One region of the Agrobacterium sp. LEGMi-208b genome, then DNA from elsewhere that is predicted to be linked to it. Evidence: predicted binding sites of a transcription regulator. Region 1 holds the regulator's gene; each other region holds the start of a gene.
The links. The regulator LexA, encoded in region 1, represses DNA repair genes until DNA is damaged. The targets are predictions, from matches to a motif close to TGTTCNNNNTGTGTTCNG.
Positions count from the first base shown of each region.

Region 2: AC5YUO_RS06415 (YifB family Mg chelatase-like AAA ATPase) is a predicted target of LexA. The motif match lies at 7,735-7,752, and genes of this name have one in related genera.
Region 3: AC5YUO_RS06150 (DNA recombination protein RmuC) is a predicted target of LexA. The motif match lies at 4,681-4,698, and genes of this name have one in related genera.

Region 1 is NZ_CM183445.1:160,666-170,979, reverse strand. Features, by position in the region: gene AC5YUO_RS00860 (amino acid ABC transporter permease) at 1-200, shown strand, start outside; gene AC5YUO_RS00855 (amino acid ABC transporter ATP-binding protein) at 178-912, shown strand; gene gltA (citrate synthase) at 988-2,277, opposite strand; gene AC5YUO_RS00845 (ComEC/Rec2 family competence protein) at 2,585-5,014, shown strand; gene AC5YUO_RS00840 (glutathione S-transferase family protein) at 5,035-5,712, opposite strand; gene lexA (transcriptional repressor LexA) at 6,150-6,872, opposite strand; gene AC5YUO_RS00830 (VOC family protein) at 7,085-7,978, shown strand; gene kdsA (3-deoxy-8-phosphooctulonate synthase) at 7,978-8,823, shown strand; gene eno (phosphopyruvate hydratase) at 8,973-10,247, shown strand.
Region 2 is NZ_CM183445.1:1,293,053-1,303,366, reverse strand. Features, by position in the region: gene rsmI (16S rRNA (cytidine(1402)-2'-O)-methyltransferase) at 1-444, shown strand, start outside; gene AC5YUO_RS06455 (YraN family protein) at 434-802, shown strand; gene AC5YUO_RS06450 (sugar O-acetyltransferase) at 817-1,377, shown strand; gene AC5YUO_RS06445 (extracellular solute-binding protein) at 1,511-2,809, shown strand; gene AC5YUO_RS06440 (ABC transporter permease) at 2,892-3,860, shown strand; gene ugpE (sn-glycerol-3-phosphate ABC transporter permease UgpE) at 3,872-4,714, shown strand; gene AC5YUO_RS06430 (sn-glycerol-3-phosphate import ATP-binding protein UgpC) at 4,725-5,825, shown strand; gene AC5YUO_RS06425 (cupin domain-containing protein) at 5,935-6,447, shown strand; gene gshB (glutathione synthase) at 6,689-7,648, shown strand; gene AC5YUO_RS06415 (YifB family Mg chelatase-like AAA ATPase) at 7,832-9,364, shown strand; gene cysK (cysteine synthase A) at 9,563-10,314, opposite strand, start outside.
Region 3 is NZ_CM183445.1:1,232,786-1,243,099, reverse strand. Features, by position in the region: gene AC5YUO_RS06170 (helix-turn-helix domain-containing protein) at 1-179, shown strand, start outside; gene metK (methionine adenosyltransferase) at 369-1,631, shown strand; gene trmB (tRNA (guanosine(46)-N7)-methyltransferase TrmB) at 1,741-2,439, shown strand; gene AC5YUO_RS06155 (ribokinase) at 2,502-3,401, opposite strand; gene AC5YUO_RS06150 (DNA recombination protein RmuC) at 3,456-4,649, opposite strand; gene def (peptide deformylase) at 4,799-5,311, shown strand; gene fmt (methionyl-tRNA formyltransferase) at 5,359-6,294, shown strand; gene truA (tRNA pseudouridine(38-40) synthase TruA) at 6,294-7,097, shown strand; gene AC5YUO_RS06130 (hypothetical protein) at 7,121-7,717, opposite strand; gene dapE (succinyl-diaminopimelate desuccinylase) at 7,701-8,897, opposite strand; gene dapD (2,3,4,5-tetrahydropyridine-2,6-dicarboxylate N-succinyltransferase) at 8,912-9,766, opposite strand; gene AC5YUO_RS06115 (LOG family protein) at 9,905-10,314, shown strand, end outside.

The DNA of each region.
Region 1 (10,314 bases):
TCATCAAGGGAACGGCCGTGACCTCGATTATCGGCTTCGTGGAACTCTCCAAGGCCGGCACGGTCGTCACCAACGCCACCTTCCAGCCCTTCACCGTTTATGGCCTCGTCGCCCTCATCTATTTCGCGCTGTGCTGGCCTCTGTCGAAGAGCAGCCAGATCCTCGAAAGGAAGCTCAATGTCGCTCATCGAAATCACTGAAGTCCGGAAAAGCTACGGCAGCAACGAGGTTTTGAAAGGCATCAACCTCGACGTGGAGCCGGGTGAAGTCATCGCCATCATCGGCAAGAGCGGATCGGGCAAGTCGACCTTGCTTCGCTGCATCAACGGGCTGGAAACGATCTCGGCCGGTTCCATATCGGTGGCCGGCGCGCAGCTTCTCGAAGACGATCTGCATCTGAAAGCCCTGCGGCTGAAGGTCGGCATGATTTTCCAGCAGTTCAATCTCTTCCCGCACCAGACGGTCGGCGGCAACGTCATGCTGTCTCAGATGGTGGTGAAGAAGACACCGAAACCTGAAGCGGAAGCCGTTGCCCGCAAGATGCTGGAGCGGGTCGGGCTGGCGCATAAGTTCGATGCCTATCCCGATGAATTGTCCGGCGGTCAGCAGCAGCGCGTCGCCATTGCCCGCGCACTCGCCATGCAGCCGATCGCGCTTCTTTGCGACGAGATTACCTCGGCGCTCGATCCCGAGCTGGTCTCGGAGGTGCTGGCGGTGGTGCGTGAACTGGCCGGCGAAGGCATGACGCTGCTGATGGTCACGCATGAAATGAAATTTGCGCGTGACGTCTGCTCCCGCGTCGTTTTCATGCACGAGGGCAGGGTGCATGAAGTCGGCCCGCCGGAAGAGGTGTTCTGCAATCCCGCCACGCCCGAGCTCAAGCAGTTTCTCGGCGTTGCCGCGCGGCACTGACGACATTTGGACGCCCAAAGAAAAAGGCCGGCGGGTGAAAACCTGCCGGCCTTTGATCTTAGAGGGTTTCGCGGCTTAACGCTTCGAAACCGGAACGTAATCGCGCTTGCCGGCGCCCGTATAGAGCTGGCGCGGACGGCCGATGCGCTGCTGAGGATCTTCGATCATTTCGTTCCACTGCGCGATCCAGCCGACGGTGCGGGCAAGAGCGAAGAGAACGGTGAACATGGTCGTGGGGAAGCCGAGCGCCTTCAGCGTGATGCCCGAATAGAAGTCGACATTCGGGTATAGCTTCTTTTCGACGAAATAGGGGTCGGAAAGGGCGATCTTTTCCAGTTCCAGCGCGACCTGCATGATCGGATCGTCGGAATTGCCGGTGGCTTCCAGCACTTCGTACATCGTCTTCTGCATGATCTTGGCGCGCGGGTCGTAGTTCTTGTAGACGCGGTGGCCAAAGCCCATCAGGCGGAACGGATCGTTCTTGTCCTTGGCGCGGGCGATATACTCAGGAATACGGTCAACCGTGCCGATTTCGTTGAGCATGTTGAGCGCCGCTTCGTTGGCGCCGCCGTGAGCCGGGCCCCAGAGGCAGGCGATGCCAGCCGCGATACAGGCGAACGGATTTGCACCCGACGAACCGGCAAGACGCACCGTGGAGGTGGAGGCGTTCTGCTCGTGATCGGCATGCAGGATGAAGATGCGGTCCATGGCGCGGGCCAGAACCGGGTCCACCTTGTAGTCCTCGCACGGCACGGCAAAGCACATGTGCAGGAAGTTGGAGGCGTAATCCAGATCGTTCTTCGGATAAACGAAGGGCTGGCCGATATGGTACTTGTAAGCCATGGCGGCGATCGTCGGCATCTTCGCGATCATGCGCAGCGAGGCGACCATGCGCTGGTGCGGATCGGTGATGTCGGTCGAGTCGTGGTAGAAGGCCGAGAGAGCGCCGACCGTGCCGCACATGACGGCCATCGGATGCGCATCGCGACGATAGCCGGTGAAGAAGCGGCTCATCTGCTCATGCACCATGGTGTGGCGCGTGACACGGGTGTCGAAATCCTTCTTCTGCGCAGCCGTCGGCAGTTCGCCGTAGAGCAGCAGGTAGCAGGTTTCCAGGAAGTCGCCCTGTTCGGCGAGCTGCTCGATGGGGAAACCACGATGCAGGAGAACGCCCTCGTCACCGTCGATATAGGTGATCTTGGATTCGCAGGAGGCCGTCGACGTGAAACCCGGGTCGTAGGTGAAGGAGCCCGTGTGTTTATACAGCGTGGCGATATCGACGACGCTTGGTCCAATCGTGCCTTCCCTGACCGGGAGTTCCACCTGCTTTTCGCCAAGTGTCACTGTAGCGCTTTTTTCCGTCATACTGATCCTCCGAGAACATGCGGGTGGGGGCGCTGAGACACGCCCCGCGGTTAAGCGTCTACCGATTAGCTATATGATCCTGGCGCCGATGCCAAGCTATCCAAAGGTCAAATTGTGCATTGCGGCAAACGCAATGACGTTGCTTTTTGCTTTCTTGATCATGGCAATTCAATCTCGGTCAACGCCGGGTTAAAGGAAAGCATTGCAATCCCTCGCGTCCGCCTGCAAACCTGTTTCCGGTGCGGCAGGGGCGCGGCGCGGATTGCTCGGTCAAGGGGAAAAACAGCATTTCGGATATGCGGAAACGATGCAGGGCGGCTTGCCCGGCACGGCGGATATCCTGTTTCCGCTACGCAGAACCGGCGATATAGCGCCCTATGGTGCGCTCGCCCCTGTGAGCAAGCCGAACCTGCGCGTTGCCGCCTCTCAAAAAATCGCCGCATGTTTGGCCGAGGAGCGCGCATTCGGCCATGATTTTCTTTTCGTACCGGTTTTCATCGGCAGCGGTGCGATCCTCTGGTTTTCCCTCGACACTTCGCCTTCATTTCCCATCCTGGCGGTCACATGTCTCATCGCCGCTGGCCTGGCATTTTTCGCGAAATATCGCTCGGGCTTCGCGGCGACGGCCTGCACCCTTGTTGCGCTGTTCTTGCTGGGCATGCTTTTCGCCGAAATCGAAACGCGGCGGGCAGGGACCGTGGTGCTGGATACGCCCGTCACCACCACCATCACCGGCAGGGTGATGCGCAGGGAGGTCGATGCCCGTGGCAACTGGCGATATGTGGTGCAGCTGGCCGCGACGGAGGCGCCGACACTGTCACGCCCGCCGGGGAAGGTCTCGCTTCTCTCACGCGGGGCAGGCGAGCCTGTCGCACTTGGCGCGACCATTCGTGGCAAGGCGCGGCTTTCACCGCCGTCCGGCCCGGCTTTGCCGGGGCTCAACGATTTCGTCTTCGCCTCCTATTTCAAGGGCATAGGCGCGACCGGATTCTTCTACAAGCCGCCACAGGCGGTCACTCCACCCGGCATCGACGCGAAGACCGACTGGCTGGAATGGGCCGACATGCAACTCTATGGCCTTCGTACCGCCATTGCCGAGCGCATCCGCAACACCATCGGCGGCGATGCCGGAGCCTTTGCCGCCTCCATCGTCACCGATGAGAGACAGGCCATATCTCCCGAGACGATGGAAGCGTTGCGACTGTCCGGCCTTGCCCATATCGTCGCCATATCCGGCCTCAACATGGCGCTGGCGTCCGGCATATTCTTTGTCGGGCTGAGGCTTGCCTTCAGTCTTTTTCCGGCATTTGCACAGCGCTGGCCCGTCAAGAAGATTTCGGCTTTCGCCGCGCTCCTGATGACGCTTGCCTATTATCTCATTTCCGGTTTCGCCGTCTCCGCCGAACGCGCCTGGTTGATGACATCGGTGATGCTGATCGCGGTGCTGTTCGATCAACCCTCGCTCAGCCTTAGGAATGTGGCGCTTTCCGCGCTGGTCATTCTTGCTTTTTCGCCATCGGAAATCATGGGGCCGAGCTTCCAGATGTCTTTTGCCGCGACCATCGCGCTCGTCGCCTCCTACGCCGCCTGGAGCCGCTGGCGCGCCGAGCGGGAACGTCTGTTCATCGGGCGCAAACCGGCATGGATGACGGTGGCGCAAACGGCGGGCGCCATCATCGGCGGCGTCATGACGACGTCGCTGATCGGCGGGCTCTCGACGGCGGTCTATTCGGTCGAGCATTTCCAGCGTGTCACCACCTATGGACTTTTCGCCAATCTGGCCGCCATGCCGCTGATGTCGCTCATCGTCATGCCCTTCGGCCTTGTCGCCATGCTGTTGATGCCCTTCGGGCTCGACGCGCCATTCCTGAAGGTCATGGGTTACGGCATGGCCCTCGTCATCGAGGTTGCGCAGGAGGTGGCGTCCTGGGGAGGAAGTGCGGCAACGGGACGACCCCATGACTGGTTTCTGGGTCTCGCTTCGGCTGGTTTTCTGCTGCTGACATTGCTGCGCAGCCGGCTTGCGCTTCTCGGCATGCCGTTTCTGTTCCTCGCCTTTGGCCTGTCGGCCGCCGCGGCCTATCGCAACCCGCCTGATCTGCTCGTTCATGAGGATGGCGAGCTGGTGGCGCTGCTGGCGGACGGCAAAGTCTACACGACAAAAGCTCAGCCGCAGGGTTTCGTTTATGGTCAGTGGCAAAGGGCGCTGCTTTTGCCGGAACAGCCTGTGCCGCCGGTCTTTCTCAAGAGCGAGACCACGACAACCAAAGTGGCTTTGACCACGAAGGCGAAGCTCGATCCGAAAGAGATGAGCGCTGTCGCCCGGCGGATGACGGTGGCCCTTAGAGACGCCGAAGCCGGTGTTTTTACCTGCAGCAAAGGCATATGGTGCGCAGCGCGCGCGGGAAGCGGCGAATGGATCATCGTTCTGGAAGACGGCCGCTTTGCTGGAAAGGCCTGCGATATCGCCGATATCGTTATAGTCTCTCGCAGAACCTCCTTCTCCCAATGCCGCTCGGGCGCGCTCCTGTTGAACCGCGATATTTTGCGGCGGCTCGGTTCGCTGGAGCTGGACTTCGCAGACAGCGATCAGGCAGGGGTGGTCGGCAGGTTGGGCGCCGCAATCGCCCGAATGGACAGGCCCTGGAGCGAACATCGCTATTACGACTGGAAAAGCGGCCGCTTTGAACACGACCTGCCTGATGCCGTGACCCGGTTGCTGGCGGCATCGCAATAAAGTGCCGCCAGCATGGATCGTCAGGCCTTGATGCGCAAATCCGCGGTCATATCGCCGATCCCGCCGATTTCCTCTTCATGCGCCGCGTCGCGCCATGTCTCCTTCAGTCCGGCCTCGTACCATTCGCGCATGGCGGGAAGGGCAAGCAGCCGGTCGCAATAGGCTTTTGCCGCGGGCGAAAGTTCCGCCCCATAGGTCTGGAAACGAAAGGCCACCGGGCAGAAGAAGGCATCGACCGCCGTGAATTTCTGGCCCGCAAGATAAGGCCCGCCAAATTTCGCGAGACCTTCGCTCCACAGCGCATCGATGCGCTTTATATCGGCCGCAAGCCCGGCATCGCCACCCTTCGGTTTTACGCGAATGCCGACCGACATGGGGTAGAGATTGCGCAGCGAGGAAAAACCCGCATGCATTTCGCTCGCCGCCGAACGAGACCAGGCCCTTGCCTGCTTGTCGCTCGCCCAGACGCCCTGGTGTCTTTCCGCCAGATATTCGGCGATCGACAACGATTCCCAAACCGTCACGCCCTCATCGACAAGGCAGGGCACCTTGCCGGTCGGGGAAAAGGTAGAGAAGGAAACGCCTTCGCCGAAGGGAACGAGTTTTTCATCGAAGGCGATGCCGAGCGTGCGCATCAATATCCAGGGCCGCAGCGACCATGAGGAATAGTTCTTGTTGGCGATATAAAGATCGTACATGGCGTGCTCCCCGATATGACGCGCATTTCTATAACGGCGGATGGGCCTTGGAATATCGCAAATAATCCATGGCTCCCATAAGCCGCATTGATAAATGGGAAGGTGAGGGCAGGGAGAAGGACCGACATCCACGTCACCGCCCGGAGACCGACAGCGGAACACTCCGCGAAGAGACTGATAACCTGCATACCTGCTTAACGAAACGAAGGATGCCCATTGTCCATGGTCTCAACCAGCTCCCATTTTGCCGCAGCCTGCACCACAACGAAAACATCTGGCATGAAGCCGGAACCACCCTTCACGACAAAAGACGCGCCGATCCTCTGGATGATCTCTCTTTACCTCTGCAAAGCCGCATCGTTCCAGCGGGCAAACCGCGATGTTTCAAAGGGAGCGTCATCTTTCCGATGACGCTCACAGCGAAAAAAGGCCGCCAATTAATGATAACGGCGGATCAGCCCAACCAGCTTACCCTGGATCTTCACCCGGTCTGGTCCGAAAATACGGGTCTCATAGGCGGGATTGGCCGCTTCCAGAGCGATGGAGGCTCCCTTGCGGCGGAAACGCTTCAGGGTCGCTTCTTCATCATCCACCAGCGCCACGACGATATCGCCCGGATTGGCCGTATTGCCGTTGCGGATGATGACGGTATCGCCATCAAAAATGCCGGCCTCGATCATCGAGTCGCCCTTGACCTCAAGTGCGTAATGCTCGCCTGAACCCAGCATGTCGACCGGCACGGCCACATCATGTGTGTTGTTCTGGATGGCGGAAATCGGCACACCGGCGGCGATGCGGCCCATGACCGGCACGGTGACGGCGCCGCCGAGATCATTGGCTGGCGCCTTGGGGGCGGGGGCCGGTTCCGGCGTCTTCGGCTTGCCGAGGCTGCCCTCGATGACGCTCGGCGAAAAGCCGCGCTGCGGCCTCGCACCCGGCGTGTAGGCCTCCGGCAATTTGATCACTTCCAGCGCCCGCGCCCTGTTAGGTAGCCGGCGAATAAAGCCGCGCTCCTCGAGTGCGGTGATCAGCCGGTGGATGCCGGATTTGGAGGCAAGATCGAGTGCGTCCTTCATTTCATCGAAGGAGGGCGGCACGCCGGACTCTTTCATTCTTTCATGAATGAAGAGAAGCAATTCCTGCTGTTTGCGCGTGAGCATGAGGAAAACACCCTTGAGAATCGTCGTTGAAGTCGCGAAACAAATACAGAACGAACACTATATGTTCCATATGTGTTCCGCAATCCCCTAAAATTTCGTGAAGCCGCTATCTGTTGTTTTGATGATTTGCCTGAAAGCGCACAATTGTGCTTTTCTGCGGTCCGGACTGTTCGGCATGGTCCTGCCGGACTTGACAAGCAGGAAGCACGACAATGACGAAGCCCCACCGTGTCGACCACCTCGTTCTGCCCGTGAAGGTCCTTACGCTTGCCGCAGATCGCCTTGCGAGCCTTGGATTCACGGTCGCGCCCACCGCTCTCCACCCCTTCGGCACCCAGAATGCCTGCGTTTTTTTCTCAGACGGCACCTATCTGGAGCCCCTAGCAATTGCTGAGCCGGATAAGTATATCGCCTCAATCGGCAGGGGAGATGTGTTCACCGCAAGGGACCATGCCTTCCGCAATCATGCCGGAGAGGAGGGGTTTTCCGCTCTTGTCGCCGCGACGGAGGACGCTTTGGCCGATCATGGCAGATTCGTTGCCTCCGGTTTTTCGGCGGGCGAAGTCTTCGAATTTTCACGTCCGGTCAAGATGCCGGACGGTTCGCAAAGCGAGGCGGCCTTTCGGCTCGCCTTTGCGGCAAGTGGGCCGGCGGCGGATTTCTTCCTGTTTAGTTGTGAGCGGCTGCAGGCCCTGCCGGGTGACCGCGTGGCGCTGGAGCGGCATGCCAACGGCACTACCGGGCTATGCGAGATCGTGCTGTCTTACGGCGGTGATGTGGATTCGCCCCGGCTGATCGAAACGGTTTTTGGCTGTGCCGGCACGCTGTCTGCGGATGGTGATGTGGTTTTCGCAACCGGCAATGCACGCATAAGACTAACCGGAAAACCGGCCTTCGGCGATGAACCCGTAAATGCCCCCGTGAACGCCAATAAGTGGAGCGGCGGCGGATTGCACGGCGCGGGCATCGTCTTTTCCGTTGACGATCTTGCCGTGACAGAAGCGGTGCTTACTGCTAATGGCGTCTCCAGCGCAGAAGCGGACGGCCGTCTGGTGGTGTCCGCAGCACCCGGTCAGGGCGTTGCCTTCGCCTTCGAGGAAAAATGATGAGCGTTACGAACAATCTCAAAGTCACCGCCGGCGACGGCGCCAATTCGGTTTCCTTTTCCAATACAGAGCGATTTTCCCTGATCGCCGGCCCCTGCCAGATGGAAAGCCGGGAACATGCCTTCATGATCGCTGGCGTTCTGAAGGAGCTTTGCGACAAGCTGGGGATCGGGCTCGTTTATAAGTCGTCCTTCGACAAGGCGAACCGTACTTCGCTTTCCGGCAAGCGCGGCATCGGCCTTGAGAGCGCCATGCAGGTTTTCGCCGATCTCAAGAAGGAATTCGGCTTTCCTGTTCTGACCGACATTCACACCGAAGAACAGTGCGCCATCGTTTCCGAAGTGGTGGATGTGCTGCAGATCCCGGCCTTTCTCAGCCGCCAGACCGATCTTCTCGTCGCCGCCGCGAAAACCGGCCGCGTCATCAATGTCAAGAAGGGCCAGTTCCTCGCCCCCTGGGACATGAAAAACGTGCTGGCCAAGCTGAATGAGAGCGGCAATCCGAATGTGCTTCTGTGCGAGCGCGGCGCCTCCTTCGGTTACAACACGCTTGTTTCCGACATGCGCTCCTTGCCGATCATGGCTTCGCTCGGTGCGCCTGTTGTCTTTGACGCCACGCATTCGGTTCAGCAGCCGGGCGGGCAGGGCGGCTCAACGGGCGGCCAGCGCGAATTCGTCGAGACTCTGGCGCGGGCGGCGGTTGCTGTCGGCGTCGCAGGCCTCTTCATCGAAACCCATGAGGACCCGGACAATGCACCGTCCGATGGCCCCAACATGGTGCATCTGAAGGACATGCCGAAGCTGCTGGAAAAGCTGCTTGCTTTCGACGCCATCACCAAAGCCTGAGGGGCGGGGGCGCTACGGCGGGCACGGTCCGTGCCAATCGATTTTAATGGCGGGCGGGCCGTTTCTGCCGCCCGCCGTCATTGTAATTTCTTCGCCATCGTCTAAGACAGGCGACGGAAAATATCTGTTCCATTCCCAAGGGAGAGACCATGACTGCCATTACCGATATCATCGCGCGCGAAATCCTCGACAGCCGCGGCAACCCGACCGTTGAAGTCGATGTCTATCTCGAAGACGGCTCCATGGGCCGTGCGGCCGTTCCGTCCGGCGCCTCCACCGGCGCGCATGAAGCGGTTGAGCTGCGCGATGGCGGCAAGCGTTATCTCGGCAAGGGCGTGGAAAAGGCGGTAGAAGCCGTCAATACGGAAATCTTCGACGCCATCGGCGGTTTCGATGCCGAAAACCAGATCCAGATCGACCAGACGATGATCGCGCTTGACGGCACGCCGAACAAGTCGCGCATCGGCGCCAACGCCATCCTTGGCGTCTCGCTTGCCGTCGCCAAGGCTGCGGCTGAAGCGTCCGGCCTGCCGCTTTACCGTTATGTCGGTGGCCCTAACGCGCATCTGCTGCCGGTTCCCATGATGAACATCATCAATGGCGGCGCCCATGCCGATAACCCCATCGACTTCCAGGAATTCATGATCCTGCCGGTTGGCGCGGAAAACATCCGCGAAGCCGTGCGTATGGGTTCGGAAGTGTTCCACACGCTGAAAAAAGAACTGTCCGCTCAGGGTCACAACACCAATGTCGGTGACGAAGGCGGTTTTGCCCCCGGTCTCGAAAGCGCACCGGCAGCACTCGATTTCATCATGAAGTCGATCGAAAAGGCTGGTTATCGTCCGGGCGAAGACATGTATGTCGGCCTCGACTGTGCATCGACGGAATTCTTCAAGAATGGCAAATACGTTCTCGAAGGCGAAGGCCGCACGCTGGAATCCGGCGCGATGGCTGAATATCTGGCCGAACTCGTTGCCAAATATCCGATCATCTCCATCGAAGACGGCATGGCTGAAGACGACTGGGACGGCTGGAAGGCGCTCACCGATCTGATTGGCAACAAGTGCCAGCTGGTCGGCGACGATCTTTTCGTCACCAACTCGGCGCGTCTTCGTGACGGCATCAAGATGGGCGTTGCCAACTCCATCCTCGTCAAGGTCAACCAGATCGGTTCGCTGTCCGAGACGCTGGATGCGGTCGAAACTGCGCACAAGGCCGGTTACACCGCCGTCATGTCGCACCGTTCGGGCGAAACGGAAGATTCCACCATTGCCGATCTCGCCGTTGCCACGAACTGCGGTCAGATCAAGACCGGTTCGCTTGCCCGTTCCGACCGGCTCGCAAAGTACAACCAGCTGATCCGCATCGAGGAAATGCTGGGCCCGCAGGCTGCTTACGCCGGTCGTTCGATCCTGCGCGGGTAATTCGCCCGGATTCCGCGATGTCTTCCGCCAGCTTGGTGGGCTCGTTTGAGGGGCGATGGATACCATC
Region 2 (10,314 bases), 1.1 Mb from region 1:
GGTTTCCTGCCGGTGAAGGATCGCGGCAAGCGCGACCGTTTTGCCGAGCTGGCGAAAATCCCCGCGACCCTGATCTTCTTTGAATCGCCGCATCGCATCGGCGCCACCGTCAAGGTGGCATCGGAGGTCCTGGGCCGCGATCGCCGGGCGGTGGTCTGCCGCGAGCTGACCAAGACCTTCGAGGAGTTCCGGCGCGGGACGCTGGGTGAGCTTGCGGGTTATTACGATGGCGACCGTGTGGTGAAGGGGGAGATCGTGCTTCTGGTGGAGCCGCCTTCCTATGACGAAATTCCCGATATCGAAGATGTCGAGAAGCTCCTGAAGGATCTCGTCACCACCATGCCCGCCGCCAAGGCTGCCGGCGAAGCGGCGAAGCTGACGGGCCTGCCGCGCAAGGAGCTTTATCAGAGGCTGCTGGATATGAAGGAAACGGATGGCCGCTGACGGGCGAAGCAATAAAAGGCGCAAGGCCGAGCGGCGCGGCCATGCCGCGGAATATTGGGCTGCACTTTATCTGCTGTTGAAGGGATATCGTATCCTGGCCATCCGGTATCGCACGCGGCTGGGGGAAATCGATCTCATCGCCCGCAAGAAGCACCTCGTCGCCATCATCGAGGTCAAGGCGCGGTCATCGGGTGAACGTGCGGTTGATGCCGTCGGCTTCCATTCGCAACAGCGCATCCGGGCCGCTGCCGATCTCTGGCTCTCCCGCCGCAAGGATGCCGCGCGGTTTTCGCTGCGCTTCGATATCATCGCCATTCTGCCGCGACGCCTGCCGCAGCATTTCATTGACGCCTTTTGAGGGGGAGGAAAACAATGCCCACCGAGCGGGAAAAAATGGCTGCGGGCGAATGGTACAGCTGCATGGATGACGAGCTGGATGTGCTGCGCTGGCAGGCCCGGCGTGCCGTTCATCAACACAACACCATGCCGCCGGATGAGCGCGGCGCCTTCGGACCGATGCTGCGGGCGCTCTTTGCCGCCGTTGGTGAAGGGGCATTCATCGAGGCGCCGTTTCATTGCGCCTACGGCTTCAACATTATGCTCGGCAGGAATGTCTATCTCAATGCCGGCTGCACGATTCTCGATTCCGCGAAGGTGGAGATAGGTGACGGCGCGATGCTCGGCCCCGCCGTGCAGATCTATTGCGCCGAACATCATCTCGACCCGGTTCCCCGCGCGCAAGGCATTGAAATCGCAAAGCCCGTCATGATCGGCCGTGATGTCTGGATTGGCGGCGGGGCGATCCTTCTGGCGGGTGTGACCATTGGTGACGGCGCGATCGTCGGCGCCGGTTCGGTGGTGACGCGTGACGTGCCGCCGGGCGCAACGGTGGTCGGAAATCCAGCCCGCGCGATAAAGCGTAGCGACAGTTGAGGCATGTGTTCCCAGGGGGAACCGCGTCCATTAGCATCTGCTGTAACAAATCTGACATCAAACTGTTAAAGAGGCGTCATGGAACGGCTCTATTCGCATCCTCATCCCAATAAATGGTGGAGAGGATTTAGTAATGTTGAAGAAGATTTCCATGGCCGCAGTCGCGGTCAGCATTTCGGCAACGTCTTCCATGGCTGCGACCAACATCACCTGGTGGCACGGCATGGGTGGCCGTAACGGCGAAGTCATCAACGAAGTTTCCCAGAAGTTCAACGAAGCCCAGAAGGAATGCGCCCTGACGCCGGTTTCCAAGGGCTCTTACGAAGAAGCACTGGCCAGCGGCATCGCTGCTTTCCGTTCGGGCGAACAGCCGAACATCCTCCAGGTTTTCGATGCCGGCGCCGCCACCATCATCAACGCCAAGGGCGCGGTCATTCCTGCGGAAGACCTCATCAACAAGGCCGGTTACAAGTTCGATCGCGACGCCTTCATCAACGGCGTGCGTTATTTCTACGCTGCCGCTGACGGCAAGTTCGTCGGCATGCCGTTCAACTCCTCCGCTCCGATCATGTACATCAACGACGAAGCCCTGAAGAAGGCCGGCGTCGAAGCACCGAAGACCTGGGAAGAGTTCGAGCAGGTCGCGCCGAAGCTGAAGGAAGCCGGCTACATTCCGCTCGTTCAGTCGCAGCTGACCTGGCAGTTCACGGAAAACTTCTTCTCCCGCAACAACATCCAGTTCGCCACCAACAACAACGGTTACGACAGCGTCACCGACACCAAGCTCAAGGTCACCGACCCGAACCTCGTCATGATGTTCGACAAGCTGAAGGACTGGAAGGACAAGGGCCTGTTCGCCTATTACGGCGCCGGCTGGAACGATAACCAGAAGCCCTTCGAAGAAGGCAAGGTTGCTCTCTGGATCGGTTCTTCGGGTTCCTTCGGCGGTTTGCAGAAGACGGCGACCATGCCGTTCTCGGCAACCTTCCTGCCCTACTGGAACTCTATCAAGGGTGCCGGCACCAACTCCTTCATCGGCGGTGCTGCCCTCTTCGCAATGTCGGGCAAGTCTGAAGCCGAAAACAAGTGCGTGGCCGACTTCTTCCAGTTCCTGACCTCGCCGGAAATCCAGGTCTTCTACCACAAGGCCACCGGTTACGTCGCCATCACCAAGGCTGCTTATGAAAAGGCCAAGGCTGAAGGCTTCTACAAGGAAAAGCCGGTCGCCGAAGTTGGTATCCAGCAGCTGTCGCTGCCGGGCGGCGAATGGTCGAAGGGTTACCGCCTTGGCTTCTACCCGCAGATCCGCGCCGTCATGGAACGCGAATATAACCGCATCTTCTCGGGTGAAGTAACGCCGAAGGCTGCTTTCGAGATCATCGAGAAGGAAGGCAACGACCTTCTGGCCCGTTTCGCCAAGACGGCCGGCTAATCGATCTTTCGAAACCAATGATCGTTGTCGAGCCTCCTTTCCGATGGAAGGGAGGCTCGCTTCTGGATAAGGAGGCGCAAGCGTGGCCTATACATCGTCTCAACCGCGCCGGTTTTTGTCCGGCTGGTCCGCAAAGGCTGGAAAACCCGCCAAGCCCGCTGAAGCTGGCATGAAGCGCGTGCAGTTCTCCTCGTCCTACGTGCCCTACCTGTTTCTGGCGCCGCAGCTTGCGGTGATTTTCATCTTTTTCTACTGGCCATCGGTTCAGGCCATCCATTCGTCCTTCTATATTGAGGACCCGTTCGGCTTCGGCGCTTCTTTCGTCGGACTTTCCAATTATTCGGATGCGATATTCAGCCCCGAATATCTCAGCATCGCCAAATTCACGGTGGTCTTCACCGTGCTGGTCACTTTCTTTTCGCTGGCGCTCGGCCTGCTGCTCGCCGTCAAGGCCGACGCGGTCATTCGCGGCAGTTCGACATACAAGACGCTGCTGATTTCCGTCTATGCCATAGCACCGCCGGTCGCCGGTCTCATCGGCATGATGTTTTTCGACCAGCATATCGGCCCCTTCGTCAAGATGGCCGCGTTTCTCGGCTGGGACATGAAGGTCGGCCTCAACTATTTCGATACGGCCTTCGCCATGATCGTCGTCGCGGTCTGGAAGCAGATTCCCTACAACTTCATCTTCTTCCTTTCCGGTTTGCAGGGCGTGCCGGTCTCCGTGCGGGAAGCAGCAGCCATCGACTGCCGCTCGGGCTTTCGCCGGTTCTGGACGGTCATCATGCCGCTTCTGGCGCCCACGGCTTTCTTCCTGTTGATCATCAACATCACCTACGCCCTCTTCGACACATTCGGCGTCATCGACGTGATGGTGAAGGACAAGGCGGCCAACAACCCGATCACGCTGGTCTACAAGGTGTTTCTGGATGGTTTCCGCGGCAATGACATCGGTGGTTCTTCGGCCCAGTCCGTCATCCTGATGCTGGTCGTCTTCGTCCTCACCATCATCCAGTTCCGCTTCATCGAGAAGCGCATCCATTACAATTGAGGGAAAAGACTATGTACAAGACAAAACCCCTCGATCATCTGGTGCTGATAATAGGCGCGTTGTTCCTGATATTGCCTGTTGTCGTGGCTTTCATGACCTCCACGCATACGGCGGCGGAAATCCACCGCAGCGGTCTGGCCATCATTCCCGGCGACAATTTCGTCGAGACCTATGAAAAGGTTCTGACGCAGAAAGGTGGTTTCACCGGTCAGATCACCGGTCTCAACATGGTGATCAACTCGCTGATCCTCGGCATTGGTTTTGCCGTCGGCAAGATCGTCCTGTCGATGACGGCGGCCTATGCGATCGTCTATTTCCGCTTCCGCTTTGCCACACTCGCCTTCTGGATCATTTTTACGACGCTGCTCCTGCCGCTCGAAGTGCGCATCATGCCCTCCTACGAGGTGATGAGCAAACTTGGCTTGTTGAACTCCTATACCGGCTTGATCGTGCCGCTTCTGGCGTCTGCAACGGGCACCTTCTATTTTCGGCAGTTCTTCAAATCCATTCCGGAAGAATTGCTGGAGGCTGCCCGCATCGACGGGGCAGGGCCGTTCAAATTCTTCATCGACGTGATCATCCCGCTCTCACGCACCATGATGGCGGCGATCTTCATCATCATGTTCGTGTATGGCTGGAACCAGTATCTCTGGCCCATGCTGATGACGACGGATGAGAGCTTCTTCACCCTGATGCGCGGCATCAAGTCGATCCTGCAGGTCTGGGTCGGTTCGCAAATTCCCGATTATAACGAAGCTTTCGCGCTTGCCGTTCTGGCCATGCTGCCGCCGGTGCTGATCGTCGTGATTTTCCAGCGCTGGTTCATCAAGGGCCTCACCGAGAGCGATAAATAAGGAGACCGAAATGGCCGCGATAGAAATCAGTCAGGTCTGCAAGGATTATCATGGCGGCGTGCGCGCCGTGCATCACGTCGATATCGACATCAGGGACGGCGAGTTCATCGTTCTCGTCGGCCCTTCCGGGTGCGGCAAGTCCACGCTTCTGCGCATGGTGGCCGGACTGGAAGACATATCCGAAGGGACGGTGAAAATCGGCGACCGGGTGGTCAATCAGGCCGACCCCGCTGACCGCGATATCGCCATGGTGTTCCAGAATTATGCGCTTTATCCGCATATGTCGGTGCGCCAGAATCTGGAATACGGGTTGAAGAACCGCAAGACGCCAAAGACGGAGATCGATGCGCGTGTGGCTGAAGCCGCCCGCATGCTGCAGCTTGAACCCTATCTGGACCGCAAGCCGCGCGCGCTTTCCGGCGGTCAGCGGCAGCGTGTCGCCATGGGCCGCGCCATCGTGCGCAAACCGGCGGCCTTTCTGTTCGATGAACCCTTGTCCAACCTCGATGCGAAGCTGCGCGTGTCCATGCGCGGCGAGATCAAGCGTCTGCAGAAGCGCCTTGGGACCACGTCGATCTACGTTACCCACGATCAGCTGGAGGCCATGACGCTGGCCGATCGTCTGGTGGTGCTGAACGGCGGCCGTATCGAGCAGATCGGCGCGCCGCTCGATGTCTATCACACGCCCGCCTCCACCTTCGTTGCGAGCTTCATCGGCTCTCCCGCCATGAACCTGCTGAATGGCGAATTGCATGGTGACAGCCTCGCGATTGGTCCGTCGCTGTTTGGGCTGAATGGTTTTGCGCCTGCCTCCGGGACGGTGACGGTAGGCATGCGCGCGGAAGATTTCCGCCTCGCTGCGGCAGGTGAGCAGGGTTTCACGCTCCGCGTCGATTATATCGAGGAGCTGGGTTCACAGCGCCTGGTGCACGGGGCGATCGGCGACCAGACCTTGACGGTGGCTTTCCCGCCGGATGTCGACGTTCCCGCCGTGCTCTCGGTCACGATCGCGCCGGAAAAGCTGCACTTCTTTTCCAGCGAAACCGGCAAGCGTATTGCCGGCAAGACGGAACAGGTTGGCGCGCAGTCCGCTCAGTTGGCGACGGCCTGAGCGCATCGCAGAAATCGGCGCGATGACTAAAATTGCGCCGATTGTCAAAACCGCTTTGTTACGATCCTGATGATAGAAGACCTCCAATATTTCACGGGGGTTTTCTAATATGTCCTTCAAAATGATGTTTGCCGCCGCGGCAACCATGGCTATCCGCACGGTACCGATTTTGCCGGCCTATCTGCGCCGGTCAAAAGACGAGGCCGTCGTCAGCGCCTCCTGCACCGATCTGCGGCTTCAGCCGGCCCCCATTAATCCGGACTGGATCATTTCCGGCAACCCCCAGGCGCGCGCGGCGGATCATTCCCGAAGCGGCGACCGCGCTTCCAGCACCGCCATGTGGGATTGCACGGCAGGTGAGTTTCGCTGGTTCTTCGGCTGGGATGAAACCGTCTATATTCTCGAAGGCGAAGTGCATGTAACGGCGGAAGATGGTTCGATCAGCATCCTTCGGGTCGGCGATGTCGCTTATTTTCCAGCGGGAACATGGGCCACCTGGCGGGTGGATGACTATGTCCGCAAGGTCGCTTTCATGCGCCGTCCGTTCCCCAAGGCGCTGGCTCTGGCCTACCGCGTCAAGAACAAGCTGTTTGCCGGCCGTTCCTATAAGCTGGCGGCCTGAACCGATAAAACATTCCGGTTGGCGGGGCCTGCACGGCTCCGTCCATGGAATTGTGAAGGTTCAATAAAACTCACACAAACCACCGCTTGCAGCAGTTGCCTTTGAATGGTCGCTGCCCTACATCTTCAGGGTTTTCTGCAGCATTTACGGGTTTCTCCCGGTCCTGCAGGAAACTTGAAAAGGCGAGGCAATGGGCATGGCGGGCCGGAAAGCGTCCGCATGCTGCAAGAGGAACATGCGCATGGCGAAGATCAAGAACGTCGCGATCCAGATGGATCATGTCTCCGGTATCAATATCGCCGGCGACTCCACCTTCGCCATGAGCCTTGAGGCGCAGGCACGCGGATACCGGCTGTTCCATTATACGCCCGAACGCCTTTCCATGCGCGATGGCAAGATTTACGCCACTGTCGAACAGATGGAGCTGCGCGACATCAAGGGCGACCATTTCTCCCTGTCCGAACCGGAGCGCGTCGATCTCTCCACGATGGATGTCATCCATCTGCGTCAGGATCCGCCCTTCGACATGGCTTACATTACCTCCACCCATTTGCTGGAACGCATTCATCCGAAAACGCTTGTCGTCAACGATCCCGCCTGGGTGCGCAATTCGCCCGAGAAGATTTTCGTCACCGAATTCGCCGATCTGATGCCGAAGACGCTGATTACCAAGGACGTGGCCGAAATCGCCCGCTTCCGCAACGAAATGGGCGATATCATCCTCAAGCCGCTTTATGGCAATGGCGGCGCGGGCGTCTTCCATTCCGCGCGCGACGACCGCAATTTCTCCTCGCTGCTGGAAATGTTCGGCCAGATGTTCCGCGAGCCTTACATCGCCCAGCAATATCTGCCTGACGTCCGCAAGGGCGACAAGCGCATCCTGCTCGTGGATGGCGAGCCGGTCGGCGCAATCAACCGTGTACCGGCGGAAAACGACGCCCGCTCCAACATGCATGCCGGCGGCCGGCCGGAACCGACGGAACTGACGGCGCGCGAGAAAGAAATCTGCCGCCGCATCGGTCCGGCATTGCGCGAACGCGGTTTCCTGTTCGTCGGCATCGATGTGATCGGCGACTATATGACGGAAATCAACGTCACCTCGCCGACGGGCATTCGCGAAGTGCGGAAATTCGGCGGCGCCGATGTCGCAAGCCTGTTGTGGGACGCGATAGAGAAAAAGCGCGAAGCCCAGGATTTCTGACGCGGCCTTTCGCCGATCCAGCTTTGTTCCGCGAGCACAACTAGATACAACTAAAATACATCGCCAGCGAGAAATTGTTCGCTGGATGTTCTTGTTTTATTCTTTGCGCTGTGGCACGTTGCTTGCGGGTGGCCGCCGGAGCATGAAGCTCCTGTTGGCGCGGCCGGTTTGCGGGGGCAGGCCATGGTGGCAAAGGTCAATACGGTTGCATTTCAGGGCATAGAGGGCGTGCCCGTCGAAGTGCAGGTCATGGTCGCACCGGGAAAGGTGGGCATCCAGATTGTCGGCCTGCCGGATAAGGCGGTGGCCGAAAGCCGGGAGCGGGTACAGGCTGCCCTGCACGCCTCGGGTCTGGCCTTGCCGGCAAAAAAAGTCACCGTCAATCTTGCTCCTGCCGATTTACCCAAGGAAGGATCGCATTTTGATCTTCCCATTGCACTTGGCCTCATGGCCGCTTTGGGGGCGATACCGGCAGAAATGCTGGGACGTTATGTGGTTCTCGGTGAACTCAATCTTGATGGCACCATTGGTATGGTTTCGGGCGCCTTGCCGGCGGCGATCGGCGCCAATGCGCTCGGCAAGGGGCTGATCTGCCCGGCTGAAAGCGGACCTGAAGCGGCCTGGGCCGGAGCCGGTATCGATATTCTCGCTCCGCGCAGCCTGATTGCGCTTGCCAATCATTTTCGCGGCACCCAGCTTCTGTCGCGCCCCACACCCGCCATCCGCGCCAATCCGGTCAATCTGCCGGATTTGGCTGACATCAAAGGACAGGAGAGTGCCCGGCGTGCGCTGGAGGTGGCAGCGGCCGGCGGCCATAATCTGCTCATGGTCGGTCCGCCCGGCTCTGGCAAATCCATGCTCGCAGCCCGCCTGCCTTCCATCCTGCCGCCACTGGAGGCGGCGGAACTTTTGGAAGTGTCGATGGTTCATTCCATCGCCGGCCAATTGTCCGGCGGCAAGCTGTCGGACCGCAGGCCGTTCCGCACCCCGCACCATTCCGCCACCATGGCGGCGCTGATCGGAGGGGGGCTCCGCGCCAAACCGGGTGAGGCCTCGCTTGCCCATCACGGTGTTCTTTTTCTGGATGAGTTCCCGGAATTTTCGCCGCCGGTGCTGGATGCGCTTCGCCAGCCGCTTGAAACGGGTGAATGCATCATTGCGCGGGCCAATCATCGCGTCAGCTATCCGGCGGAAATCCAGCTTGTTGCGGCCATGAACCCCTGCCGTTGCGGCATGGCGGGAGAGCCGGGTTTCACCTGCGCTCGAGGCCAGCGGTGCGTGACCGATTATCAGGCCCGCATTTCCGGACCGCTGCTGGACCGTATTGATATCCGCATCGACGTGCCCGCTGTTTCCGCAGCCGATCTCATTCGCCCCGTCGCGGCCGAGCCGAGTGCAGTGGTGGCCGCCCGTGTCGCCCGGGCACGCCTTACACAGCAGGAGCGTTACACGGCGGCGGGATTTGCCGCCATTCGCACGAATGCCCGCTGCACAACCACATTGATCGAAAAATATGCCGAACCGGATGCGTCCGGGCTGCAATTGCTGCGCGATGCGGCCGAGCGGCTGAAGTTTTCCGCCCGGGGTTATCATCGCATACTCAAGGTTGCCCGTACCCTGGCCGATCTGGATGGCAAGCAGACGGTCGGCCGCATCCATGTGGCGGAGGCCGTATCCTATCGTATCGCCGGCGAAAGGCTGACAGCGGCGGCGTAGACCATATCCGGCTGTGTGCACTTGGAAAGAAAGTACGTGCCGCATGCGATTTGGCGCAAAGCGAGCAAAGCTATTTCAAAGGCTTGTGATGCATGTGCGGCATGCCAGCCATCGTAAAACCGACATGCCGCCGGCTAGGCCGGCGGCGTATCAAATAGTCGTTTATTGCTTTACAACTGCGTAGAGCAGAGGGCGTCGTTAAAGCCCAAGACCTTCGAAAAGCGCCGTCGAAAGGTAGCGTTCCGCAAAGGAAGGAATGATGACGACGATGTTCTTGCCGGCATTTTCCTCACGCGCACCGACCTTGATCGCGGCCGCCAGCGCCGCGCCTGAGGAGATGCCGACCGGCACGCCTTCCAGCCGTGCTGCCAGACGCGCGGTTTCGAAAGCCTCGTCATTGGTCACGGTGACGATCTCGTCATAGATACCGGTATCGAGGATGGCGGGCGCAAAACCGGCGCCGATGCCCTGAATCTTGTGCGGGCCGGGGTTGCCGCCGGAAAGCACCGGGCTGTCGGCGGGCTCGACCGCAATGACCTTCACCTCGGGTTTGCGGGATTTCAGCACCTGACCCGTGCCGGTAATCGTGCCGCCGGTGCCGATACCGGAGACGAGAATATCGACCGTGCCTTCAGTGTCGTTCCAGATTTCTTCCGCCGTCGTCTTGCGGTGGATATCGGGATTGGCGGGGTTTTCGAACTGCTGCGGGATGATGGCGTCAGGCAGGGTCTCGGCCAGTTCCTGCGCCTTGGCGATCGCACCCTTCATGCCCTTCGGGCCTTCGGTCAACACCAGTTCGGCGCCCAGGAGGGCCAGCATTTTCCGGCGTTCAACCGACATGGTTTCAGGCATGGTCAGGATCAGCTTGTAACCCTTCGCAGCGGCGGCGAAGGCAAGCGCAATGCCCGTGTTGCCGGAGGTCGGCTCCACCAGCGTGGTCTTGCCGGGGG
Region 3 (10,314 bases), 1.1 Mb from region 1:
AGGCTGGCGGGGCAACCGGCATGGCCGAAGCGTCGAGTTCCAACTACGTGGTCGATTTTCTGTCCTCGGCTGAAGGTCTGCAGCTGAACCGGGCATTCGTGAAGATCGCAGACCCGAAGGTTCGCCGCCGCCTCGTCGACCTCGTCAAGGCGCTCGCCGCCGAGGGAGACGCCGAGTAAGCGCAGCCTCCGCAGCGCAGAAATTTCCGGCACGGGATGCCGGGCACTCAACGGTCCGCAAGGACCGTTTTTTTGTGTCTGATTAGAAAGGAATTCTCACATAAAGATATATTTATGTGGTTGTGTCCTTGTTTTTCGCGGCTGAAATGACTAACAAACTCGAAGACCGTTCTTTGAGGGGAATCCCGCATGCGTGCCAATTACCTGTTCACCAGCGAGTCCGTGGCCGAGGGTCATCCGGACAAGGTTTGTGATCGTATTTCCGATGAAATCGTGGATCTTATCTATCGCGAAGCGGCCAAGACGGGTGTTGACCCCTGGACCGTACGCATCGCCTGCGAAACGCTTGCGACGACCAACCGCGTCATCATCGCCGGTGAGGTTCGGGTTCCCGACACGCTTCTGAAGAAGGACAAGGACGGCAAGGTCGTCAAGGACGCCGCCGGCCACCCGGTCATCAATCCTTCCAAGTTCAAGTCCGCCGCCCGCAAGGCGATCCGCGACATCGGCTACGAGCAGGATGGTTTCCACTGGAAGACCGCCAAGATCGACGTTCTGCTGCATCCCCAGTCCGCGGATATCGCGCAGGGCGTGGACAGCGCCTCCGACAAGCAGGGCGACGAGGGTGCCGGCGACCAGGGCATCATGTTCGGTTACGCCTGCAAGGAAACACCGGATCTGATGCCGGCGCCGATCTATTATTCCCACCGCATCCTGCAGCTTCTCGCCACCGCCCGTAAGAGCGGCGAAGGCGAAGCGGCGAAACTCGGCCCCGACGCCAAGAGCCAGGTGACCGTTCGTTACGTCGACGGCAAGGCCTCGGAAGCCGTGTCCATCGTCCTGTCCACGCAGCATCTCGATGCAAGCTGGGATTCGAAGAAGGTTCGTGCCGTTGTCGAGCCCTATATCCGCGAAGCTCTGGGTGACCTGAAGATCGCTGACGATTGCCAGTGGTACATCAACCCGACCGGCAAGTTCGTCATCGGTGGTCCCGATGGCGATGCCGGTCTGACCGGCCGCAAGATCATCGTCGACACCTATGGCGGTGCCGCTCCCCATGGTGGTGGCGCATTCTCCGGCAAGGACACGACCAAGGTCGACCGTTCCGCCGCTTATGCCGCCCGTTACCTCGCCAAGAACGTCGTGGCTGCCGGCCTTGCAGAGCGCTGCACGATCCAGATCTCCTACGCGATCGGCATCGCCCAGCCCTTGTCGATCTATGTCGATCTGCATGGCACCGGCAAGGTCAGTGAAGATCAGGTCGAGGCCGCGATCCGCAAGGTCATGGACCTGTCGCCCTCGGGCATTCGTCGCCATCTCGATCTCAACAAGCCGATCTATGCCAAGACGTCTTCCTACGGCCATTTCGGCCGCAAGGCCGGCCGTGACGGCTCCTTCTCCTGGGAGAAGCTTGATCTGGTGAAGCCGCTCAAGGAAGCTTTGAGCGCCTAACACTTGTTATTTGTTGGCAATTGAGAGATACCGTCTGCACCTTTGTAACCCGCACAGTGCCTCATCTGGCGCTGTGCGGGTTAAGTCTATTTGTTCTTGAGAGTATGAGATGACGGAAGAACGGCGTTCGCGCGCGACGGAAGCGTTTTTTGGCAGGCGCAAGGGCAAACCCCTGCGCAATCAGCAGGTCGATACGATTGAGAACCTGCTGCCTTTGCTGAAAATCGATCTGGAAAGCGTGCCCCCGCAAAATCTCGTTGCTCTTTTTCCTGCGGATGTACGATCGATCCGTCTGGAGATCGGTTTCGGCGGCGGCGAGCATCTTGCGCACCGCGCGGTCGAAAATCCCGAAACGGGTTTCATCGGCGTCGAGCCCTTCGTGAATTCCATGGCCAAGCTGCTTGCCACCGTTCGCGAGCGCGAGCTGATGAATATCCGCCTTTACGACGATGACGCGACACAGCTGCTGGATTGGTTGCCCGAGGGGTCGATCGATCACATCGATCTGCTTTATCCCGATCCGTGGCCGAAGAAGAAGCACTGGAAGCGCCGTTTCGTCTCCGACGTCAATCTCGCCCGTTTCCATCGTGTGTTGAAACCCGGCGGCAAGTTCTGCTTTGCGTCGGATATCGATACTTATGTCAACTGGACGCTGCAGCATTGCGCCCGGCATGGCGGTTTTGAATGGACGGCGACAAGCGCTGACGACTGGCGCACGCCCTATGCCAACTGGCCGGGCACCCGTTACGAGAACAAGGCAAAAAGAGAAGGCCGCAGTTCGGCCTATCTCACCTTCATCCGTCGCTAAAGCATTGCCAGCGAAACGGCGTAGCGGTTCTACATCCGGAAAATGCGCTAACGGCCGATCCCTTAGAGCGCTGCGTCCACTTCCGCTGCCAGCGGAATGGAGGGCTGCGCACCGGCGCGCGTGCAGGCAAGCGAACCCGCAACGGCGGCGCGCTTCAGCGCCGTTTCGAAATCCATCCCCTGATCGAGGCTGGCGGCGAGATAACCGCAGAAGGTATCGCCCGCACCGACCGTGTCGACCGGCTCGATCTTGAGGCCGGAGGCCCTGTAGACCCTGCTGTTGCGCATGGCGATCACGCCATCCGCACCAAGTGTGACGATCAATGTCTGACCGGTCCTGTCATGCAGGGTCTTGAGTTCATTTTCCCGCTCGGAGGCGGAAAGTCCGTTCTTGCCGATCAACAGTTCGAACTCGGTTTCATTGGCAATGACAATATCGGCGAGGCCGGCAAGGCGGGGCGCGTCAGACGTCAATGGTGCGGTATTGATCACGGTGGTGATGCGCTTTGCCTTTGCAGCCGTCAGCGCCGCTTCGATGGCAGGCGCGGGAATCTCGAACTGCAACATCAGAATATCGCCCGTAGCCATCTCTGATATTGTCCTTGCAGCGTCCGAGGCGGAAACTTCGCCATTGGCGGCGGGAATGACCGAGATCATGTTCTCTCCGCCTTCACCGATCAGGATCACCGCCGTTCCCGTTGGGCCGGGTGCGGTTTTGACCAATGACAGATCGGTACCTGCATCGCGCAGCAAGGTCAGCGCCGGTGCGGCAAATGTGTCATCGCCCGCAGCGCCCGCCATCTTGACGGTGGCGCCTGCACGCCGCGCGGCCAGCGCCTGATTGGCGCCTTTGCCGCCGGCAGCCGTGGAGAAGGTCTCACCGGTCACGGTTTCACCGGGCTTGGGCAGGCGTTTGGCGGTGGCGACGAGGTCCATGTTGATGGAGCCGAAAACAGTAATCATGGGGCGCTGGGTCCGTATGAAATTTGAGCAAGGCGGCGACTTTGCCCGAGACGATCACTCGTCGTCAACTACCCGCAATTTTGCTGCACCGGCTCTGTTTTCCGCAAAGCGACGGGCCTGCTCGATTTCCCCATGCGGAGCCTCTTTTTCCGTCGGCGAGAAATCAAGTCCTTCGATCTTCTGGCCGCGCGCCAGCACCTTGTCGGAGGAGATCAGCATCATGTCGATGTCTTTCTGCGCCAGCCCGAAATGGGCCTGCAGCTTGCGCGTCCGGTCGTCCAGCCGCCGCACATCGTCCATGAGAAGGGCGACCTCGCCCTGAATGAGATGCGCCTGTTCACGCATGCGCTGGTCTTTCAAAACCGACTGGATGACCTGCACCGACAGCATCAGCAGCGATGGCGAAACGATGACGACGCGGGCGCGGTGGGCGCGCTGCACCAGATATTCGAAATGCTGATGAATATCGGCGAAGATCGACTCCGATGGCACAAAGATGAAGGCCGTATCCTGGGTCTCGCCGCGAATGAGGTACTTCTCCGCGACGTCGCGAATATGCACCTCCATATCGCGGCGGAACTGCTGCACGGCGGCGCGTTTGGTTTCCGGCGTCTCATCCGCCTTGATGGCGTTCCATGCCTCCAGCGGAAACTTGGCGTCGATGACGAGCGGCGGTGCATTGTTCGGCATTTTGATGGTGCAATCCGGCCGGTAGCCGTTGGAAAGCGTCGGTTGCAGCTGGAAGGCCCCGTGGGGAAGCGCATCGGCGATCAACGTTTCCATCCGCGCCTGTCCGAAAGCGCCACGCGTCTGTTTGTTGGAAAGGATGGCCTGCAGCCCGACCACGTCTTTCGCCAAATCCTGAATATTGCCCTGTGCGGCATCGATGACAGCCAGGCGTTCCTGCAGGCGGCTCAGATTCTCATGGGTCGACCGGGTCTGCTCCGTCAGCGTTTCGCCAAGGCGCTGTGACATGCCGTCAAGGCGCTGGTTCAGCGTCTGGCTCATCTCGGTCTGGCGGGTGCCAAGCGTTTCCGCCATGGCCGCGATCCGGCCATGCAATTCGGACTGTGTTTTCAGAAGATCGGAGATTTCACCGTCGGCTCCCGCTTTTTTTGCGCGGTTTGTCGTGACCAGCCATGTGATGACCAGACCGAAAACCAGAGCCGCGAGCAGCGCGCCGAAGCTGATATCGACGGAGCCCGCGCGGAGTGCGGGGGTAAGGAGAACGGAGAAATCTATGTTCATGATTAAATCTAGCAGATTTCCAATGATTCGGAAGATCAAAACAAGAACATTCCTGCGGCGGAAATGAGTCGAATGCGGTGGACAACGCAGGCCGTTTTCACCCTCGTGTTTTTTATTTCCTCGGCGCGAGAGATACGTTATGGGAAGCCATGACCATCAAACCGCTTATCATTTTGCCCGATCCCGTGCTGCGCCAGCAATCGAAACCCATCGAACAGGTGGATGCCGAGGTGCTGCGCCTTGCCGACGACATGCTCGAAACCATGTATGATGCGCCGGGTATCGGCCTCGCCGCCATTCAGATCGGCGTGCCGCGCCGCATGCTGGTGATCGACGTTGCGCGTGAAGGCGAGGAAAAGACCCCGATCGTCTTCATCAATCCCGAAATCCTCAAGGTGTCGGACGATGTCTCGACCTATGAGGAAGGTTGCCTCTCCATTCCCGATTATTATGCCGAGGTCGAGCGTCCCGCGTCGCTCACCGTGCAATATGTCGGCCGTGACGGCAAGCAGCAGACGGTCGAGGCGGATGGCCTGCTCGCAACCTGCCTGCAGCACGAGATCGATCACCTGAACGGCGTTCTCTTCATCGATCATATTTCGCGGCTGAAGCGCGACATGGTCATCAAGAAATTCACGAAAGCGGCCCGCGCAAAGATCTGATCCTTCCCCTTTGGGAGATGGAACGGAAAACAGGGCAGGGGGCGACGATGGCTCTTCGCATCATTTTTATGGGCACGCCGGATTTTTCCGTTCCCACCCTGCGTGCACTGGTGGAGGCGGGCCACGAGATCGTGGCCGTCTACACCCAGCCGCCGCGTCCCGGCGGCCGCCGTGGTCTCGATCTGCAGAAGTCACCGGTGCATCAGGCCGCCGAGCTTCTGGGCCTGCCTGTGCTGACGCCGGTGAACTTCAAGGCAGAGGAAGACCGCCAGCAATTCCGGGACTTCAATGCCGATGTCGCGGTTGTCGTGGCTTACGGTCTGCTGCTGCCGGAAGCGATCCTCAGCGGCACGCGCCTTGGCTGTTACAATGGTCACGCCTCCCTGCTGCCACGCTGGCGCGGTGCTGCACCCATCCAGCGGGCGATCATGGCCGGCGATGCCGAGACCGGCATGATGGTCATGAAAATGGAAAAGGGGCTCGATACCGGCCCCGTCGCGCTCACCGCCAAGATCGCAATCGGCGAGAATATGACGGCTGGCGAATTGCATGACAGCCTGATGCTGGCCGGCGCGCGGCTGATGCGGCAGGCGATGGACAAGCTGGAAGCCAGTGACCTGCCTCTCGTCACCCAGGCGGAAGAGGGCGTTCTCTACGCTGCAAAGATCGACAAGGGCGAAACCCGCATCGATTTTTCAAGGCCAGCGCAGGATGTGCACAATCACATTCGCGGCCTTTCGCCGTTTCCCGGCGCCTGGCTGGAGATGGATATCGGCGGCAAAGCCGAGCGCGTGAAGGTTCTGGCCTCCGAGCTGGCTGGCGGCATGGGAGAAGCGGGTGCGGCGCTGGATGATGCGCTCACCATTGCCTGCGGCAGCGATGCCGTGCGGCTCACCCGCTTGCAGAAGGCGGGCGGCAAGCCGATGTCGGCCGCCGATTTCGTGCGCGGTACGCCGATTCCGGCGACAACGAGGCTCGGCTGATGCCACGTTTCCGCATGACCGTCGAATATGACGGCACGCCCTATTACGGCTGGCAGAGACAGGAAAACGGCCCTTCGGTTCAGGGTGCTTTGGAAGCTGCTGTCCGGTCGTTGACGGGAGAGAGCGTTTCCATTCGCGGCGCCGGCCGCACCGATTCCGGCGTGCATGCCGTCGGGCAGGTCGTCCACGTCGATCTTTCCCGAGACTGGGAACCCTACAAGCTTCGTAACGCGCTCAATGCGCATCTCGCCATGGCCGGGGAGGCCGTGGCAGTGCTGGATACCGCTTCCGTGACCGAGGATTTCGACGCCCGGTTTTCCGCTCTTCGTCGGCACTACCTCTACCGCATCATCTGCCGCAAGGCTCGGCTGGCGCTGGAGCACAAGCGGGCATGGTGGGTGTCGAAGGACATGGATCATGAGCGCATGCATGAAGCCGCGCAGATGCTCGTCGGCCGGCATGATTTCACCACCTTCCGTTCCGTGCATTGTCAGGCGAAAAGCCCGGTGCGTACGCTCGACCGGCTGGATGTGACGCGCACCGGCGATCTCATCGAGATACGTGCGACCGCGCAGAGCTTCCTGCATAACCAGATCCGCTCTTTCGCGGGCACGCTGAAACTGGCGGGCGAAGGCACGATGACGCCGGAGGATGTGCGTGTCGCACTGGAGGCGCGGGATCGCAAGGCCTGCGGCCCTGTCGCGCCGCCGGACGGTCTTTATTTCATGCAGGTCGATTATCCCGACGTCATTCCGCCGCGTCGTCGGTACCCTGACGTCGATATGGCTGAGGATACAGACTGACCTTTAAAACCCAAGGCCGGTTCTCAGGCGGGGTAAACGCCGAGAAACCGCTGCAGCGCTTCCGACAGAAGCATGCCGGGCACCAGCAGCGTCATGACGATGGCCGAGACGAGCAGCGACTGGTCGCGGATGAAGAAGCGTACGATCCGCGAGAAGGCGAAGACCAGCGACAGAAGCAGCGCCAGCCACAGAATGGCGATCAGCCCCTGCAAGGGTGGCAGGAAGAATGCGATCAGTATCAGAACCGCATAGGCGTAGGAAAATGGCAGCGACAGCCAGTTCATGGTGGTGACGAGCGGCGCGAATTTTTCCCGTGCGCCGAAGGCAAAGAGCAGCATGCCGATCAACAGCAGCGGTACGATCCAGCAGATGGCCTCGACCATCGCCAGACGGAAGAAAAAGATGAAGCCCGTTCCGGTGCCGGGCGGATAGCTGGCGAGGAAGGCGGCGCGCAGCCACAGCCAGGAAACCAGCATGGCGGGCAGGCACCACAGCGCCGAATAGAAGGACCGCCACATGCCGCGCTCGGAGAGGTCCAGATAACGTGCGCCATTGTGGTCGCTAAGTAGCAGAAGCCACAGGCCCGTCAGATAGAGCCTTACTTCACTTGCCGTCGGCATGGGCGAACCAGCGTTCGATAAAGGTCTCGTAAATCCGCGTCAGCGTCTCCAGATCGGCAACCGCCACGCGTTCGTCGACCATATGCATGGTTTGTCCGACGAGGCCGAACTCCACCACCGGGCAATAATCCTTGATGAAACGCGCATCCGAGGTGCCGCCGGTGGTCGAAAGCTTGGGCTCCTTGCCGGTAACGGCCTCCACCGCGCCGGAAAGCGAGGAGATGAGCGCATTGTTGCGGGTCAGGAATACATGGGCCGGACGGTCCGCCCAGACGATGTCGTATTTCACCGGTGAACGGTCGGGGCGAAGCTCACCTTCGGCCGCGGCGGCATCGAGGCGGCGGATGATTTCCGCCCGAAGGCTTTCTGCAGTCCACGTATCGTTGAAACGGATGTTGAAGGAGGCCGTCGCCCGCGCCGGGATCACATTGGTGGCGGCATTGCCGGTATCGACGGTCGTCACTTCCAGGTTGGAAGGCTGGAAATTATCGGTGCCGTGATCGAAGGGCGGATGCATCAGCGCATGGGTGAGCTGCAACAAGCCGCGAATGGGGTTGTCGGCGAGATGCGGATAGGCGGCGTGTCCCTGCACGCCATGGACCGTGATGCGGCCGGAGAGTGACCCCCGGCGGCCGATCTTTATCATGTCGCCCAGCTGGTCGGGATTGGTCGGTTCGCCCACCACGCAGGCGTCCCACGTCTCGCCCTTGGCGGCTGCCCATTCCAGCAGCTTGGAGGTGCCGTTGATCGACGGGCCTTCCTCATCGCCTGTAATCAGGAAGGAGACGGAGCCCTGCGGCTTGCCGTGTTTTTCGATATGGCGGGCGATGGCGGCAACGAAACAGGCAATACCGCCCTTCATGTCCACCGCACCGCGACCGTACATTTCGCCGCCGGCGATTTCGGCCGCAAAGGGCGGATGGCTCCAGGCGGCCTCGTCGCCAACGGGAACAACATCCGTATGGCCCGCAAACATCAGATGCGGACCCTCGGTGCCGAGCCGGGCATAGAGATTTTCCACGTCAGGCGTTTCCGCCTCGCTCGCCACCATCCTGTCCACCCGGAAGCCAAGCGGCGAAAGCAGGGTATCGAGCAGGGAAAGCGCGCCGCCTTCCGCAGGCGTCACCGAAGGGCAACGGATGAGGGCGGCGAGATTGGCAACGGGATCGGTCGTGGTCATGGTATCAGCTTTTATCAGTCGCGCAGAAGCTCGTTGATGCCGGTCTTGGAGCGGGTCTTTTCATCGACGCGCTTGACGATCACGGCGCAATAAAGGCTCGGGCCGGGTTCGCCGTTCGGGAAAGGCTTGCCCGGCATGGTGCCGGCAACGACGACGGAATAGGGCGGTACTTCGCCATAGGTGATCTCGCCGGTGGCGCGGTCGACGATCTTGGTCGACTTGCCGATGAACACGCCCATGCCGAGAACCGCGCCTTCGCGCACGATGCAGCCTTCAACAACTTCCGAACGGGCGCCGATGAAGCAATTATCCTCGATGATGGTCGGGCCGGCCTGCAGCGGCTCCAGAACGCCGCCGATGCCGACGCCGCCCGAAAGATGCACGTTCTTGCCGATCTGCGCGCAGGAGCCGACGGTCGCCCAGGTATCGACCATCGTGCCTTCATCGACATAGGCACCGAGATTGACGAAGGAGGGCATCAGGACCACGTTCTTGGCAACATAGGCGGAGCGGCGCACGACGGCATTAGGCACGGCGCGGAAACCGGCGGCCCGGAACTGGTTTTCACCCCAGTTTTCAAACTTCGACGGCACCTTGTCCCACCAGGTGGATTCGCCCGGTCCGCCGGTCACGATCTCCATATCGTTCAGGCGGAAGGACAGAAGCACGGCCTTTTTCAGCCACTGGTTCACCTTCCAGTTCCCGTCAGCCTGCTTTTCGGCCACGCGTGCCTTGCCGCTATCGAGAAATTGAAGAGATGTGTCCACGGCGTCGCGAACCTCGCCCTTCGTCGATACGTTCACACCATCGCGGTTGTCGAAGGCGGTTTCGATGATGGTTTCGAGGGAGGTGAGATCCGTAAGGCTCATGGAAAATTCCTTAAAGTCGCGTGGTGTTCGTGGTCACGGATGGTGCCGCGCCGCTGGAAGGCTTTGGTCATTTGATCTAAGGGAGTGTTGGAAAGGCGTCAATGTGATTTGGGTGATTTGGCGCGTCAGACGAAAGGCATGGAAATGACACGACTGAAAAACGGCAAGTTGCGGCGCAAGGACGGGGTATGGGATCCGTTGAAGCGCAGTGCCGTCGACAAGCAGCAGGCCGAGGTCGTTCAAAAAACACCACAGTCGGATTCCTCATCCTATCGCCTCGCCTATGTGGACATGGATTTCCTCTGCCGCGAGGAACTGCGCCCCGTCAGGCTTCAATTGGAACTTCTGAAGACGGAAATGGCGCTGACCGAGCGCGGCATCAAATCCACCGTCGTCATGTTCGGCGGCGCCCGCATTCCCGAGCCGGGCGGCGAAGCCTGGGCGGCGCGCAACGAGACGCAGAAGCGCAATCTCGAGCAATCCTCGGTCTATTACGACGAGGCGCGCAAGTTCGCCCGTCTCTGCACCGACTATGCCGCGAAATCCGA